One region of the Klebsiella sp. I138 genome, then DNA from elsewhere that is predicted to be linked to it. Evidence: predicted binding sites of a transcription regulator. Region 1 holds the regulator's gene; each other region holds the start of a gene.
The links. Region 1 encodes LexA, which represses DNA repair genes until DNA is damaged. Its sites were predicted from a motif close to TNCTGTATGTACATACAGNA; they were not measured.
Positions count from the first base shown of each region.

Region 2: the regulator LexA is predicted to act here: its motif matches at 1,427-1,446, upstream of sbmC (DNA gyrase inhibitor SbmC).
Region 3: the regulator LexA is predicted to act here: its motif matches at 3,655-3,674, upstream of metR (HTH-type transcriptional regulator MetR).

Region 1 is NZ_CP180447.1:3,804,110-3,809,456, reverse strand. Features, by position in the region: gene ubiA (4-hydroxybenzoate octaprenyltransferase) at 1-178, shown strand, start outside; gene plsB (glycerol-3-phosphate 1-O-acyltransferase PlsB) at 240-2,663, opposite strand; gene ACMYSK_RS17785 (diacylglycerol kinase) at 2,793-3,161, shown strand; gene lexA (transcriptional repressor LexA) at 3,363-3,971, shown strand; gene dinF (MATE family efflux transporter DinF) at 4,040-5,347, shown strand, end outside.
Region 2 is NZ_CP180447.1:524,244-529,590, reverse strand. Features, by position in the region: gene ACMYSK_RS02335 (FUSC family protein) at 1-819, opposite strand, end outside; gene sbmC (DNA gyrase inhibitor SbmC) at 932-1,405, opposite strand; gene dacD (serine-type D-Ala-D-Ala carboxypeptidase DacD) at 1,552-2,718, opposite strand; gene sbcB (exodeoxyribonuclease I) at 2,899-4,323, shown strand; gene fusA (elongation factor G) at 4,431-5,347, opposite strand, start outside.
Region 3 is NZ_CP180447.1:3,923,055-3,928,401, reverse strand. Features, by position in the region: gene pldB (lysophospholipase L2) at 1-927, shown strand, start outside; gene yigL (sugar/pyridoxal phosphate phosphatase YigL) at 994-1,794, shown strand; gene ACMYSK_RS18325 (carboxylate/amino acid/amine transporter) at 1,883-2,782, shown strand; gene metR (HTH-type transcriptional regulator MetR) at 2,670-3,623, opposite strand; gene metE (5-methyltetrahydropteroyltriglutamate--homocysteine S-methyltransferase) at 3,870-5,347, shown strand, end outside.

The DNA of each region.
Region 1 (5,347 bases):
GCTGAACGGGCTGCACTGGGAATATTACTGGTCGTTGTTTATCGCGGCAGGGCTGTTCTTCTGGCAGCAGAAACTGATTTTCCGGCGTGAACGTGACGCCTGCTTCAAAGCGTTTTTAAATAATAACTACGTCGGGCTGGTGGTGTTTCTTGGTCTGGCGATGAGCTATTTGCAGTAAACGCGCTGTCTGTCCCCGGCTCGCACTGCGCAAGCCGGGGGCAGAATAGTCAGTCTAACCGTTACGCTTCATCCTGGGTGACGCTTTCAATCGTCAAACGCACGTCCGACGTAATCAACGCCGCCAGCATCTGGTAGACCTTCAGCGTCTCTTCCGGCTCAGCATCGCCGGTATCGCTAATATAGCCTTCATCGCGCAGCGTCAGCACTAACGTACTGAATACCGCTTTGTCGAAGAATTCCGGCGCGTTGATACCGTGCAGAACCGACAGACGTTGGGCCACGGTACGGCTCTCTTTCTCCAGCGAACTGCGGTTGATGGACGGGTTCGCGCTCAGCAACCAGAAGGTAATGGCATAACGCTGGAGCGTTTCGCGCGCGCCGGCGGCCAGCAGCTGCAAGGAGCGAGAATGGGACGGGTTGATGCTAATTGTGTCATCGCTCAGGACAATCAGTCCCTGGCGCTGCATTTCCGCCGTCAGGGCATCGATAACGCCGGCCAGCTCTTCTTTTTCCCAACGCAGGAACAGCTCAGCTTTCAGCAGCGGATAGAACATCTCTACGTGATGCAGGACTTCCGCGCGGGTGATACGACGATGCTGGGTGACAATCGCCGCCAGCAGCGACGGCAGCATCAGCATATGGGCGATGTTGTTGCGATAGTAGGTCATCAGCACCGCCTGCTCACGCGGCAGAATGATGATATCGCCGATCGTATCTTTCTCGACCTCGAACTTATTCATCTTCAGCGCGTGGTCAATCAGCTCACTGGCGGAGGCCGTTGGCGTAGTCGCATCCGGGGAATAGGGCACGTTGCGCAGCAGGTCGAGGTAGCACTCCAGCTGTTGCGTCAGCTGTTCGCGAGTCAACGAGCGCTGACGAGAGGCGAGCAGCGCGGTGCAGCACAGGTTCATGGCATTGGCCGCGCCAGCGTTGTTGATGCGCACCATCAGACTGGAGGCAATGTTGTTCACCGTTGGCGTTAGCCACGACGGCCGCACGGCTTCAATCGGATCGATAGACTCACGCCATTCCGGAACATGCTGGTTCAGGTAGGTCATCAGCGGCAGCGGCTCGCCAAAGTTCACATAGCCCTGACCGAGGTTACGCAGTTTGCTCAGACCGCGCAGCATCTGCGGCAGACTCTCTTTTTCTTTCGTCGCGCCGCGCAGCTCTTTGGCGTAGGTACCCACTTCCATTACGTGCTCATAGCCGATGTAGATAGGCACCAGAGTGATAGGACGGGTCCCGCCGCGAAGCATAGCCTGGATGGTCATCGACAAGGTGCCGGTTTTCGGATCCAGCAGGCGGCCGGTACGGGAACGGCCCCCTTCAACGAAGTATTCTACGGAGTAACCCCGGCTGAACAACTCGCCGAGATATTCACGGAACACCGTTGAATAGAGCTTATTGCCCTTAAAGGTACGACGAATAAAGAACGCGCCGCCGCGGCGGAAAATCGGGCCTGCTGGCCAGAAGTTCAGGTTGATACCGGCGGCAATATGCGGTGGCACAAGCCCCTGGTGATACAGCACGTAGGAGAGCAGCAGGTAGTCCATATGGCTGCGGTGGCACGGTACGTACACAATCTCGTGCCCTTCATGGGCCAGCTGACGCACGCGTTCGGCGTTATGGACGTTGATCCCCTGATACAGACGGTTCCAGGTAAACCCGAGCACGCGGTCGGTCAGACGAATCATCTCATAGGAGAAGTTTGCGGCGATCTCTTCCATCAGCGCGATGGCGTTTTGCTGCGCCTTCTCATGGGAGATTTTCTTGCTGCGTGCTTCGTCTTCCACCGCGCGCGCGATGGCTTTTGAGGCCAGCAGCTTATTGAACAGGTCCTGACGCGCCGGCAGGCGCGGGCCGACAGCAGCCAGGCGCTGACGAGCGAAGTGCATGCGCGCGACGCGGGCCAGCTTCTGGGCGATAATTTTATCGGTGCCGTGTTCGGTGGCCATTCTGCGCAGGGAAACCGGCGGTGAGAAACGGACAAAACTGTCGCGCCCCAGCCACAGAACGGCGAAGAACTTCTGAATGCCATTCAGCATGCGCAGCGGCGGGTTCACTTCGCCTTTCTCACGCCCTGGCCTACGACCAAACATCACCGACACTGGCACCATTTGCACGTCCAGGTCAGGATGGTTACGGTGCAGATCCAGGTAGTCGTGGAACAGCTTGATCGACTCTTCTTTCGGCGCATAGTAGGTAAAGACGCGCGGCCCGCCGTGGATAAACACGTAGCGCGGCAGCAGCGCGCCGTCGATTTCCAGCGGTTCAAGCGGGTCGGGTAAATCGTGCTCCAGGCACTGGGCGCGCAGAGTCAGCAGGTCCGCCTTCGAGTTATAAGGCAGGACGTACATAATAGGACGCGAGGTATCCAGCCCTAATTCCTGAGCAGGTTCTGCGGGAATAGACTTGCTTTTTACCAGCACCCGTAATGGTAAATTCAGTAATTTATAGTAAATTCGTTGCCAGCCGGACATAAACGATGTGAAGCCTCTGGTTAATCATGCAAATGCGCGGCAAGAATAACAGAAAGCGCGCAAAATTTCCGTTGCCACGCGGCAAACGCGTGCACTCATTGACGTCATTTACATAAAAAGGTTCTTTTGATGGCCAATAATACCACTGGGTTAACCCGAATCATTAAAGCAGCAGGTTATTCCTGGAAAGGGTTCCGTGCGGCATGGATGAATGAGGCCGCATTTCGTCAAGAAGGCGTCGCCGCCATTATTGCCGTCGCGATCGCCTGCTGGCTGGACGTTGACGCCATCACGCGGGTGCTGCTGATAGGCTCGGTCCTGATAGTGATGATAGTCGAAATTCTTAATAGCGCGATTGAAGCGGTCGTAGACCGTATTGGGCCAGAGCACCACGAACTATCAGGTCGGGCGAAGGACATGGGGTCCGCGGCGGTGCTGCTGGCCATTGCGATCGCGCTGATCACCTGGGCAATCCTGCTGTGGGCCCGCTACCATTAACCGAATTTTGCTGTCCCGACCGGCAGGCTCCACGCGCCCGATGGGGTTTGCGGCCTGCCGGTGGCAATAACCCCTGGCACAATGGGTTATCTGATACGCAAAATGGAAAGAATCTCCTGATTTTTGTGTGAAATTTGATTCCAAAATCACCGTTAGCTGTATATACTCACAGCATAACTGTATATACACCCAGGGGGCGGGATGAAAGCGTTAACGACAAGGCAGCAAGAGGTGTTCGATCTCATTCGGGATCACATCAGCCAGACGGGCATGCCGCCAACGCGTGCGGAAATTGCTCAGCGCTTGGGGTTCCGTTCTCCCAACGCGGCGGAAGAACACCTGAAAGCGCTGGCGCGTAAGGGCGCGATCGAGATTATCTCCGGCGCCTCCCGGGGCATCCGTCTGCTTACGGAAGAAGAACCTGGTCTGCCGTTGATTGGCCGCGTCGCAGCCGGTGAGCCGCTGCTGGCTCAGCAGCATATCGAAGGTCACTTCCAGGTCGATCCGGCGATGTTCAAGCCGAATGCCGACTTTTTGCTGCGGGTTAGCGGTATGTCGATGAAAGATATCGGTATTCTTGATGGCGATCTGCTGGCGGTCCATAAAACTCAGGATGTGCGTAACGGCCAGGTTGTCGTGGCGCGTATTGACGAAGAAGTTACCGTAAAACGCCTTAAAAAGCTGGGTAACATCGTCGAACTCCTGCCAGAAAACAGCGAATTTTCACCGATCGTGGTGAATCTGCGCGAGCAAAACTTCACTATCGAAGGGCTGGCCGTTGGCGTTATTCGCAACGGTGAGTGGCTGTAACACCTTCTCCCCGCAGCATCATCTGATGCATGATGCTGCGCAGTCTTCCCCCGGTCAGGCTCTTTCTCATGTTCTTTAACGCCGCTGATAAGGCCCTGTGGCGCCTGGCGCTACCCATGATTTTCTCCAATATCACCGTCCCGCTGCTGGGGTTGGTCGATACCGCCGTAATTGGTCACCTCGATAGCCCGGTTTACCTCGGTGGTGTTGCGGTCGGCGCGACGGCCACCAGTTTTCTCTTCATGCTGCTGCTTTTTCTGCGCATGAGCACCACCGGACTGACGGCACAGGCCTTTGGCGCAAAAGATCCTCTTCGCCTGGCGAGGGCGCTGGTGCAGCCGCTGGGGCTGGCATTAGGGGCCGGCCTGCTGATTGTGCTTTTCAGAACCCCACTTATCGATTTGGCGTTGCATATTGTTGGCGGCAATGAAGCGGTGCTGGAACAGGCCCGGCGCTTTCTCAAAATTCGCTGGCTGAGCGCGCCGGCGTCGCTGGCAAACCTGGTGCTGCTCGGCTGGCTGCTGGGTGTGCAGTACGCCAGGGCGCCGGTGATTCTGCTGATCGTCGGCAATCTGCTGAATATCGTGCTCGACCTGTGGCTGGTGATGGGTCTGCACATGAACGTGCAGGGTGCTGCGCTGGCGACGGTGACCGCCGAATATGTCACCTTTATCATCGGGCTGCTGATGGCAAAACGCGTACTGACGCTGCGCGGGGTGTCATTGGCCATGCTGAAATGCGCCTGGCGCGGGGATGTGCGTCGGCTGCTGGCGTTAAACCGCGATATCATGCTGCGCTCTCTGCTGCTCCAGCTCTGCTTTGGCGCGGTGACCGTCTTTGGCGCTCGCCTCGGCGGCGAGATCGTTGCCGTCAATGCGCTTCTGATGACCATGCTGACCTTCACCGCCTACGCGCTGGATGGTTTTGCCTATGCCGTAGAAGCTCACTCCGGGCAGGCGTACGGCGCGCGTAATGGGAGTCAGCTGCTTGACGTCTGGCGGGCGGCCTGTCGGCAATCGGGAATAGTGGCGCTGGCGTTTGCGGTGACCTATGCCGTTGCGGGGCAGCAGATTATTGCCCTGTTGACCTCGCTGCCGTCGCTCCAGCAGCTTGCCGATCGCTACCTGATCTGGCAGATGGTTCTGCCGGTGATTGGCGTGTGGTGCTATTTGCTGGATGGCATGTTCATCGGTGCGACGCGGGGAGCTGAGATGCGTAACAGCATGGCGATAGCGGCGGCAGGGTTTGCCGTGACGTTGCTGACGCTGCCGGTTCTGGGTAACCACGGGCTTTGGCTGGCGCTGGCGGTCTTTCTTGCACTGCGCGGCCTGTCGCTGGCGGTTATCTGGCGGCGACACTGGCAGCGCGGAACCTGG
Region 2 (5,347 bases), 2.2 Mb from region 1:
CTGCTGGGTTTCACGCAGCGTATGGGCGTTTAGCATCACAAAGTGGCCGGGACGCGAGCTCCAGTAGGCGTTGATCTGCAGCTCCAGCATGCATACCAGGTTGCGGCTCACGGTTTGAATCGCTTCGAAGATGGCTTTCTGGATGTGGGTTTCCTTGCTTGCCGGCGTAATCAACCCGCGCATTTTCACCACATCGTTAAGCACTTTTTGCAGATGTTTTTCCAGCCGCGGTCTTTCCACCAGATTGGGAGAGAACCCGGCCTGATAAAGGCGGTTGAAGGCGGTGACGTAGTTTGCCATCTGGATTCGCCAGTGCAGGAACGCCCGCTGCGGCCAGATACCGGTGAATAGCATCGCCAGCAGAGAGCCAAAGATAACGTCGCCGCTTCGCCAGAGTGCGGTGTGCATATCCCCGGGCGGCGCGCCGACGACCACCGCCAGCGTAATACCGATGAGCAGCGCCTGATAAGGCTTTTTCCCCAAGGCGAGCCAGCCGCAGAGGAACATCGCCACCGCGCACCACAGCACCATAATGGGTAAGGAGATAAGCTCAAGTTTTAACGCAACCAGCCCGAGCGCCGAGCCCAGGATAGTCCCGCCGATACGCTCAAAAGCGCGCGGCACCACGTTACCCCAGAACGAAATAGGCCCCATCACCACCACAAGGGTGATCAGAGGCCACGTTCCTTCCGGTACATGCAGCAGACGAACCAGTAAAAAAGTGAGGACAAAGGCCAGAGCAATTCGAATACCATGCACCACGCGATAGTGGCGATACAGACGGATTTCGAAAGGCTTAAGTGATTTATCAGCGCGCACAAACCTCTCCAGCAAACAAACAGCAGCAGGAAGCAAAGGCCAATTGTAACTGCTTTTTCAGCGTAAGCAGCACGCTAATGTAAAAAACCTTGTCCGTAGAATGGATATGCGCTTATCGCGCGACGCGTTCGACCGCGACATACATTTCAATGTCCCAGTAACCGTCCTGACTGCCGTCGTTCAAATAGCGTTCAAAGCAGGGTTTCTCCGCCATCTGATACTCTTTGCTCTGCACCAGGCTATTGAAGAATGCAAGCCACGGCGTGGAGAAGTCATGATTTTCTACCCGCGCGCTGGCAATAGCGTACTCGCCCCCCGCGATCTCGGTGAGAATCACCCCTTCGCTGTTGGTTGGAATCACAAAATTATCTGCCACGGTAACCACCGTATCGCAGCGCAGCTTCTCCGGCGGAACCTGATCGGGATTGTCATAGTAAACGGCCAGCCACTCCTGCGCCGGAACCTGGCTGCCGCTGACCCAGGCCATCAGTTGCTCAAAACCCTGCTTAACGGTCTGCTCCCAGGGCCCCACCATATGAAAACCGGCAACGGTACGTTTGCCGACGGACTTCACGCTATAGTGCATATTGCCTCCACCATTGATAACAACTGTATAAATGTACATACACTGTAGCCAGGTGATGCACATCAGTATGTGCGCTGATTCACAGAGTGGCCAATGCAGGCTGGCAAATTATGAGCAAAAAAAACGCCCCTGTCGGGGCGTTGCGGTTACAGCGCGTGGTGTAGATAGTCGCTCATTCGCGAGAACACCCCGCCCTTGCCGACGCTTTCCAGCGTCACCAGCGGCCAGTGGGCAACCACTTTGTCGCCGTCATACAGCGAGATTTCGCCGACCCGCTGGTTTGCAGCAATCGGCGCTTCGAGATCTTTTTTGTCCAGGACGTATTTTGCCTTGATACGCGGCACTTCCGACTTCGGCAGCGCCAGCCAGAAATCCTGATCGGTACCAAGCTGGATTTGGTCTTTATCACCGTACCAGATGTGCTCGCTACCCAGCTTCTTGCCCTTTTGCAGCACCTGGACGGTATCGAAATTTTGCTGGCCCCAGTGCAGCAGTTTAGCCGCCTGCTGCTCGCGTCCTTTCGGACTATCGGCCCCCATCACTACCGCAATCAGACGTCGCTGGCCGTCTATTGCAGAGGCGATCAGGTTAAAGCCGGCGCCGGAGGTATGGCCGGTCTTCAAGCCATCGACGTTCATGGTTTTATCCCACAGCAGCCCGTTGCGGTTTTGCTGAGTGATCCCGTTCCACGTCAGGCTTTTTTGACTGTACATATGATAAACATCCGGCTCGCCGTGGATAATCGCCCGCGACAGCACGGCAAGATCATACGCCGAGCTGTGCTGGCCCGGCGCATCCAGGCCGTGCACGGTTTCAAAGTGGGTATCCTGCAGGTGCAGTTTTTTGACGTACTCATTCATCATGGCCACAAACTGCGGCTGACCACCCGCGACATAATCGGCGAGCGCCACGCAGGCGTCGTTGCCGGAGTCAACGATCAGGCCGCGGCTTAAATCCCGCACGCTGAGCCGATCGCCAGGCTTAAGGAACATCAGCGACGAACCGTCAAAAACAGGGTTGCCTTTCGCCCAGGCATCACGGCCGACGGTGACAATATCGTCAAAGGTGATCTTGTGGCTGTCGATAGCGCGATCGACAACGTAACCGGTCATGAGCTTCGTCAGACTAGCGGGGTTACGCTGCTGATGTTCATTACCTGCCGTCAGTACCTGGCCGGTCGTATAGTCCATCAGTACCCAGGAGCCCGCCTGGATGGACGGTGGCGCCACGGTGACGGGGAAATCATTAGCAGCAAATGCGCAAGAAACGCTCGAAGCGAGCAAAGTTACAGCAATAAAAAAACGGCCTTTCAACGGCATATCCTCTAAATTGACAGATCCGCCGTCCTTTTTACGGAAGTTCTCCTTTCAAATCAGGGTTTAATTGCAAGAAAATATGACACGGCAAAGGTGCAGTACGGCCAATGCCCTTCTGATGGCCTGGCAAATCGTTTACCATATCGGGTGCCAGCCACCATGGAAAATGAACAGACTATGCAAGATAGCGCCAACCAGCCCGGATTTTTATTCCACGATTACGAGACCTTCGGTACCCACCCTTCGCTTGACAGGCCGGCCCAGTTCGCCGCCATTCGCACCGATGCGGAACTGAATATCATCGGTGAACCGGAGGTTTTCTACTGCAAACTGGCCGACGACTATCTGCCGCAGCCGCAGGCGGTGATGATTACCGGGATCACCCCGCAGGAAGCGAACGCCAAAGGCGAGAACGAAGCCGCCTTTGCCCGCCGCATTCACGATCTGTTCACGGTGCCAAAAACCTGTATCGTCGGGTATAACAACGTGCGCTTCGATGATGAAGTCAGCCGCAATATTTTCTATCGTAACTTTTACGATCCATACGCCTGGAGCTGGCAGCACGACAACTCTCGTTGGGATCTGCTGGATGTGATGCGTGCCTGCTATGCACTGCGCCCGGAAGGGATCAACTGGCCAGAGAACGATGACGGCCTGCCGAGTTTCCGCCTTGAGCACCTGACCGTCGCCAACGGCATTGAGCACAGCAACGCCCACGACGCGATGGCCGATGTTTACGCCACCATCGCAATGGCAAAACTGGTCAAGGCTCAGCAACCGCGTCTGTTCGACTACCTCTACAGCCATCGAAACAAGCGTAAGCTGGCAACGCTTATCGACGTTCCGCAGATGAAACCGCTGGTCCATGTGTCCGGCATGTTCGGTGCGGCGCGCGGCAACACCAGTCTGGTCGCTCCGCTGGCCTGGCATCCGGATAACCGTAACGCGGTTATCATGGTCGATCTGGCCGGCGATATGACGCCGCTGCTTGAATTGGATGCCGATACGCTGCGCGAGCGTCTGTACACGCCAAAAGCCGAACTGGGCGAGCTGGCGGCGGTACCCATTAAGCTGGTCCATCTCAATAAATGCCCGGTGCTGGCGCAGGACAATACCCTACGCCCGCAAGATGCCGACCGCCTGGGGATTAACCGTCAGCGCTGCCTGGATAATCTGCAGCTGCTGCGTAGTCATCCGCAGGTACGGGAAAAAGTGGTGGCCATTTTTGCCGAAGCGGAGCCGTTTGTTCCTTCCGACAACGTCGATACACAGCTCTATAACGGTTTTTTCAGCGATGCCGACCGCGCGGCGATGAAAATTGTCCTGGAAACCGAGCCGCGCAATCTTCCGGCGCTGGATATTACCTTTGCTGATAAGCGAATAGAACGACTGCTGTTTAACTACCGTGCCCGTAACTTCCCCGGCAGTCTCGACGAGGCTGAGCAGCTGCGTTGGCTAGAACATCGTCGCGAGGTGTTTACGCCGGAGTTTTTGCAGGCCTATGCCGATGAGCTGCAGATGCTGTATCAGCAGCATGAGCAGGATAGCGAAAAGCTGGCGCAGCTGAAGGCGCTGTGGCACTACGCGCAAGAGATTGTTTAACGGAAGGGAATGCCCGGAGGCAGCGCCTGAGGCGCCTTGTCCGGGCGATAAAGCTCACTGCGGTGTGGTCGCCCGGAAAGATGCGCAGCATCACTTCCGGGGACATTTTAGCCTTTAGCGCGGCTGGCGATAATCGCCTCAGCTACGTTGCGCGGGGCCTCCGCGTAGTGATGGAACTCCATACTGTAGGTCGCTCGTCCCTGCGACATCGAACGCAGCGTAGTGGAATAACCAAACATTTCAGCCAGCGGGACATCCGCGCGAATAATCTGACTGCCGAAACGTTCTTCCATCCCCTGCACCATTCCGCGACGAGAAGAGAGATCGCCCATAATATTCCCGGCGTACTCTTCCGGCGTTTCCACCTCCACATGCATCACCGGTTCAAGAATGACTGGATCAGCCCTGCGCGCCCCCTCCTTGAAGCCGAAAATCGCCGCCATGCGGAAGGCCATTTCCGATGAGTCGACGTCATGATACGAACCAAAAGTCAGGGTCGCTTTGACATCCACCACCGGATAACCGGCCAGCACACCGGTACCCATTGCTTCACGCAAGCCTTTCTCCACGGAAGGGATGTATTCCCGCGGCACCACGCCGCCTTTCGTCGCGTCTTCAAACGTAAAGCCGCTCCCCGGCGCCAGCGGTTCGAGCGTCAGGACAACATGACCATACTGCCCTTTCCCGCCGGACTGACGAACAAACTTCCCTTCTACCTCTTTCACCGTTTTACGCAGGGTCTCGCGGTAGGTAACCTGCGGACGGCCGATATTGGCCTCCACGCCGAATTCACGCCTCATGCGGTCGACGATAATTTCCAGGTGCAGTTCGCCCATCCCGGAGATAATCGTCTGCCCTGACTCTTCATCGGTATGCAGACGGAAGGAGGGATCCTCAGACGCCAGGCGCTGCAACGCAATCCCCATTTTTTCCTGATCCGCTTTCGTTTTCGGCTCAATCGCCAGTGAAATCACCGGTTCCGGGAACTCCATTCGCTCCAGAGTGATGACCGCATCCGGGTCGC
Region 3 (5,347 bases), 120 kb from region 1:
CTCACCGATTTCTGGCATCAGCGGGAAGAAGCGGAATTCCGGGGCGTAGACGATGTCCCGGTCCGTTTTGTTCGCTTTTGCGCCAAAGATAACGATCGGGTCGTGGTCATCTGCCCGGGGCGTATTGAAAGCTACGTTAAATACGCCGAGCTGGCTTACGATCTTTTCCACAGCGGTTTCGACGTGATGATTATCGACCATCGTGGCCAGGGGCGTTCCGGGCGAATATTGACCGATAGCCATCGGGGCCACGTGGTGCGCTTTAGCGATTATGTCGACGATCTGGCTGCGCTCTGGCAGCAGGAAGTCGCCCCCGGCCACTGGCGAAAACGGTTTATCCTGGCGCACTCGATGGGGGGGGCGATCGCGACGCTATTTTTGCAACGTCACCAGCAGCATTGTGACGCCATCGCGCTGTCCGCGCCTATGTTCGGTATCGTTATGCGCTTCCCCGACTGGATGGTGCGCCATATTCTCGACTGGGCTGAGGGCCATCAGCGCATTCGTGAAGAGTATGCCCTGGGTACCGGTCGCTGGCGGGCGCTGCCCTTTTCGGTCAACGTGTTAACGCATAGCCGCCAACGCTATCGCCGTAATCTGCGCTTTTATGCCGATGAGCCGCAGCTGCGCGTCGGTGGGCCAACCTACCACTGGGTGCGTGAGGGGATCCTCGCGGGTGAAGAAGCGCTGGCGGGCGTTGAAAAAGACACGACGCCCACGCTGTTATTGCAGGCAGAAGAAGAACGCGTGGTCGATAACCGTATGCACGAACGCTACTGCGAACTCCGCGCTGCGGCAGGTCGACCCTGCGAAGGTAATAAGCCACTTGTCATAGAAGGGGCATACCATGAGATCCTTTTTGAAAAGGACGCCATGCGCTCAGTCGCGCTGAATGCCATCGTCGATTTTTTCGGTCGACATAATTAGAGCCTGCCAGGTCAGGTTCTTAATCCGGCGAAACGCTCGTCGCCCTGCTTAGAGGTTAAAATTTTTATGTACCAGGTTGTTGCGTCTGACTTAGATGGCACGCTGCTTTCTCCCGATCACTACTTAACTCCCTACGCAAAAGAGACGCTGCAGCTGCTGACCGCGCGCGGGATCAATTTTGTTTTCGCCACCGGTCGTCATTACATCGATGTCGGGCAAATTCGCGATAATCTCGGCATTAAATCCTACATGATCACCTCCAACGGCGCGCGCGTGCACGATAGCGAGGGAAAACAGATCTTTGCGCATAACCTTGACCGTGATATCGCGGGCGATCTGTTTGAAATGATGCGTAATGACCCGAAGGTGGTGACTAACGTCTATCGCGAAGATGAGTGGTATATGAACCGCCATCGTCCGGAAGAAATGCGTTTTTTCAAAGAAGCGGTGTTCAACTACAAGCTGTATGAAGCGGGCGAGCTCGATCCGCAAGGGATCAGCAAAGTATTCTTCACCTGCGAAGATCACGAGCATCTGCTGCCGCTGGAGCAGGCGATCAACGCCCGCTGGGGCGATCGCGTCAACGTCAGTTTCTCGACCCTGACCTGCCTGGAAGTGATGGCCGGTGGCGTGTCGAAAGGGCATGCGCTGGAAGCGGTTGCTAAAATGCTCGGCTATCGCCTGAAAGACTGTATCGCTTTTGGCGATGGCATGAATGATGCCGAAATGCTGTCGATGGCGGGCAAAGGCTGCATCATGCAGAATGCCCACCAGCGGCTGAAAGACCTGCATCCGGATCTGGACGTGATCGGCAGCAACGCTGACGATGCGGTGCCACATTATTTGCGTAAGCTCTATCTCGCCTGATAAAGATTGACGACTGTGCGTTTATTGCTCAGTCGTCAACCTGACTCTTCGCTACAATGAATGCTCTTCTTCCTGAGAGACATTCATTGTGGCGCTACTGATTATTACCACTATCCTGTGGGCTTTTTCCTTTAGCCTGATAGGCGAATACCTGGCAGGTAGCGTCGATAGCTACTTTTCCGTGCTGATGCGCGTGGGTCTGGCGGCGCTGGTGTTCCTGCCGTTTTTGCGTACCCGTGGGCAATCACCGCGTACTATCGTGCTCTATATGCTGGTCGGCGCAATGCAGCTGGGCATCATGTATCTGCTGGCATTCCGCGCCTATGTATACCTGACGGTTTCTGAATTCCTGCTGTTTACCGTCTTTACGCCACTCTATATCACGCTGATTTATGATCTGCTCAGCGGGCGCAAGCTACGCTGGGGATATCTGCTGAGCGCGGGGCTGGCGGTGCTGGGGGCGGCCATTATCCGCTATGACAAGGTGAGCGATCATTTCTGGACGGGGCTGCTACTGGTCCAGCTGTCGAACCTCTGTTTTGCTATCGGGATGGTGGGCTACAAGCGCCTGATGGAGCTGCGTCCGATGCCGCAGCACAATGCGTTTGCCTGGTTCTATATGGGCGCTTTCCTGGTGGCGGTGGCGGCCTGGTTTGCGCTGGGCAATCCGCAGAGGCTGCCGACCACCCCGCTACAGTGGGGGGTTCTGGTCTGGCTGGGCGTGGCGGCGTCGGGGCTCGGTTACTTTATGTGGAACTACGGGGCGACGCAGGTGGATGCCGGAACGCTGGGCATTATGAATAACGTACATGTCCCAGCCGGGCTGCTGGTAAACCTTGCCATCTGGCAGGAGCAGCCCCACTGGCCGAGCTTTATTACAGGAGCTCTGGTGATCCTGGCCTCACTGTGGGTCCATCGCCGTTGGGTCGCTCCGCACTCCGGACAAACGGCAAATGATCGCAAGCGTGATTCCGCGCTGAGCGAATAAACGCTTCGGTAACCGGCTGACGCTGCTCGCCGTCGCGCACTGCGGCGTACAGCCGGCTCCACAGTCCTTCGCCCAGGGTTTTAGTGACGACCAGACCCTGGCGCTCAAAGCTTTCCACCACCCAGTGCGGCAGGGCAGCGATGCCCATCCGCGCGGCGACCATCTGGATTAGCAGCAGGGTATTGTCGACGCTCTTGAGCTGCGGGCTGATACCCGCCGGCTGCAGGAAGTGGCGCCAGACATCCAGGCGCCCGCGCTGAACCGGATAAATCAACAGCAGTTCTGCCGCCAGGTCCTCCGGAGAAATGCGCGTTTTCGCCGCCAGCGGATGCTCTGGCGCCAGGATCAACCGCACTTCGAAATCAAACATTGGTGAATAGTGCAGACCGCTGCGCGGCAGGATATCGGAGGTCATGACCAGGTCCAGTTCGCTTTGCTGCAAGGCTGGCTGGGGGTCGAAGGTCACGCCAGACTGGAAATCCACTTCGACATGCGGCCAGCGGGCGCGGAAGCTCTCCAGCGCCGGAGTCAGCCACTGAATACAGCTATGGCACTCGATGGCGATGCGCAGACGGGTTTGCTGCGGCTCATGGCAGTCCTGCAGCGCGCGGCTGATTTGCGGCAGAACCTGGTTTGCCAACTGAAGCAGGATCTCCCCCTGCGGCGTAAAGCGCAGAGGCTGACTTTTACGCACAAACAAGCGGAAGCCAAGGCGCTGTTCCAGATCGCTGAACTGGTGGGACAGGGCGGACTGGGTCTGGTGCAGTGCTGCCGCAGCGCCTGCCAGCGACCCGCTGTTCCGCAACGCCTGTAGCGTTTTCAGGTGTTTAATTTCGATCATGAAAGTCCTTCACTTCGGCATGAATAATTTGCGCTTGAGGAATATACAGTAACCTTCAATTATGGATGTGTAAACATCTGGACGTCTAAACTCGTCATATTTCGACTTGCAGATGCGTTGGCTGCCTCGCTTACCCCAGTCACTGACTTCAGTAAGCTCCTGGGGATGCGCATCGTTGCCGCCTTCCTGCAAGCCGAACTATTTAGCGTTTTTCTTCAGATTCAATGAAATAAGAGAGGAACAAAAATGACAATCATTAATCACACCCTCGGTTTTCCCCGCGTTGGCCTACGCCGTGAGTTGAAAAAAGCGCAAGAGAGCTATTGGGCGGGTAACTCCACCCGTGAAGAGCTGCTGACCGTGGGGCGCGAGCTGCGCGCTCGCCACTGGGATCAGCAAAAGCAGGCGGGCGTGGACCTGCTGCCGGTGGGCGATTTCGCCTGGTACGACCATGTTCTGACTACCAGCCTGCTGCTGGGCAATGTGCCGGCTCGTCATCAGAACAAAGATGGCTCAGTTGATATCGATACCCTGTTCCGCATTGGCCGCGGTCGCGCACCGACCGGCGAACCGGCGGCAGCGGCAGAAATGACCAAATGGTTTAACACCAACTATCACTATATGGTGCCGGAATTCAGCAAAGGTCAGGAATTTGCACTGACCTGGACGCAGCTGCTGGATGAAGTCGATGAAGCCCTGGCGCTGGGTCACAAGGTGAAACCTGTACTGCTGGGCCCGGTTACGTATTTATGGCTGGGTAAAGTAAAAGGTGAGCAGTTTGACCGTCTGAGTCTGCTGAGCGATATTCTGCCGGTTTACCAGCAGGTTCTGGCGGAACTGGCCAAACGCGGCATTGAGTGGGTGCAGATTGACGAGCCCGCGCTGGTGCTGGAGCTGCCGCAGGCATGGCTGGATGCGTTCAAACCGGCATATGACGCGCTTGCAGGCCAGGTTAAGCTGCTGCTGACTACCTACTTTGAAGGTATTACCGCTAACCTCGACACGATTACTGCGCTGCCGGTTCAGGGGCTGCACGTAGACCTGGTTCACGGTAAAGATGATGTGGCCGGGCTGCATCAACGTCTGCCTGCCGACTGGCTGCTCTCCGCGGGGGTGATTAATGGCCGTAACGTCTGGCGTGCCGACCTGACCGAAAAGTACGCACAAATCAAAGACCTCGTCGGTAAGCGCGAACTGTGGGTTGCCTCTTCATGCTCCCTGCTGCACAGCCCGATCGACCTGAGTGTTGAAACCCGCCTCGATGCGGAAGTGAAAAGCTGGTTTGCCTTCGCGCTGCAAAAATGTGAAGAGCTGGCCCTGCTGCGCGATGCGCTGAACAGCGGCGATACGACGAAACTGGTGGCGTGGAGCGCACCGATTCAGGCCCGCCGCCACTCTAGCCGGGTGCATAACGCGGCGGTGGAAAAACGTCTGGCAGCTATTACTGCTCAAGATAGCCAGCGCAACAGCCCATATGCTGAACGTGCCAGGGCACAGCGCGCGCGCTTTAATCTGCCGGCATGGCCGACCACCACCATCGGTTCTTTCCCGCAGACTACCGAGATTCGCGGCCTGCGTCTGGATTTCAAAAAAGGCAATCTTGATGCCAGCAACTACCGTACCGGTATCGCAGAGCACATCAAGCAGGCGATTGTTGAGCAGGAGCGTTTAGGGTTAGATGTTCTGGTTCACGGCGAAGCCGAGCGTAATGACATGGTGGAGTA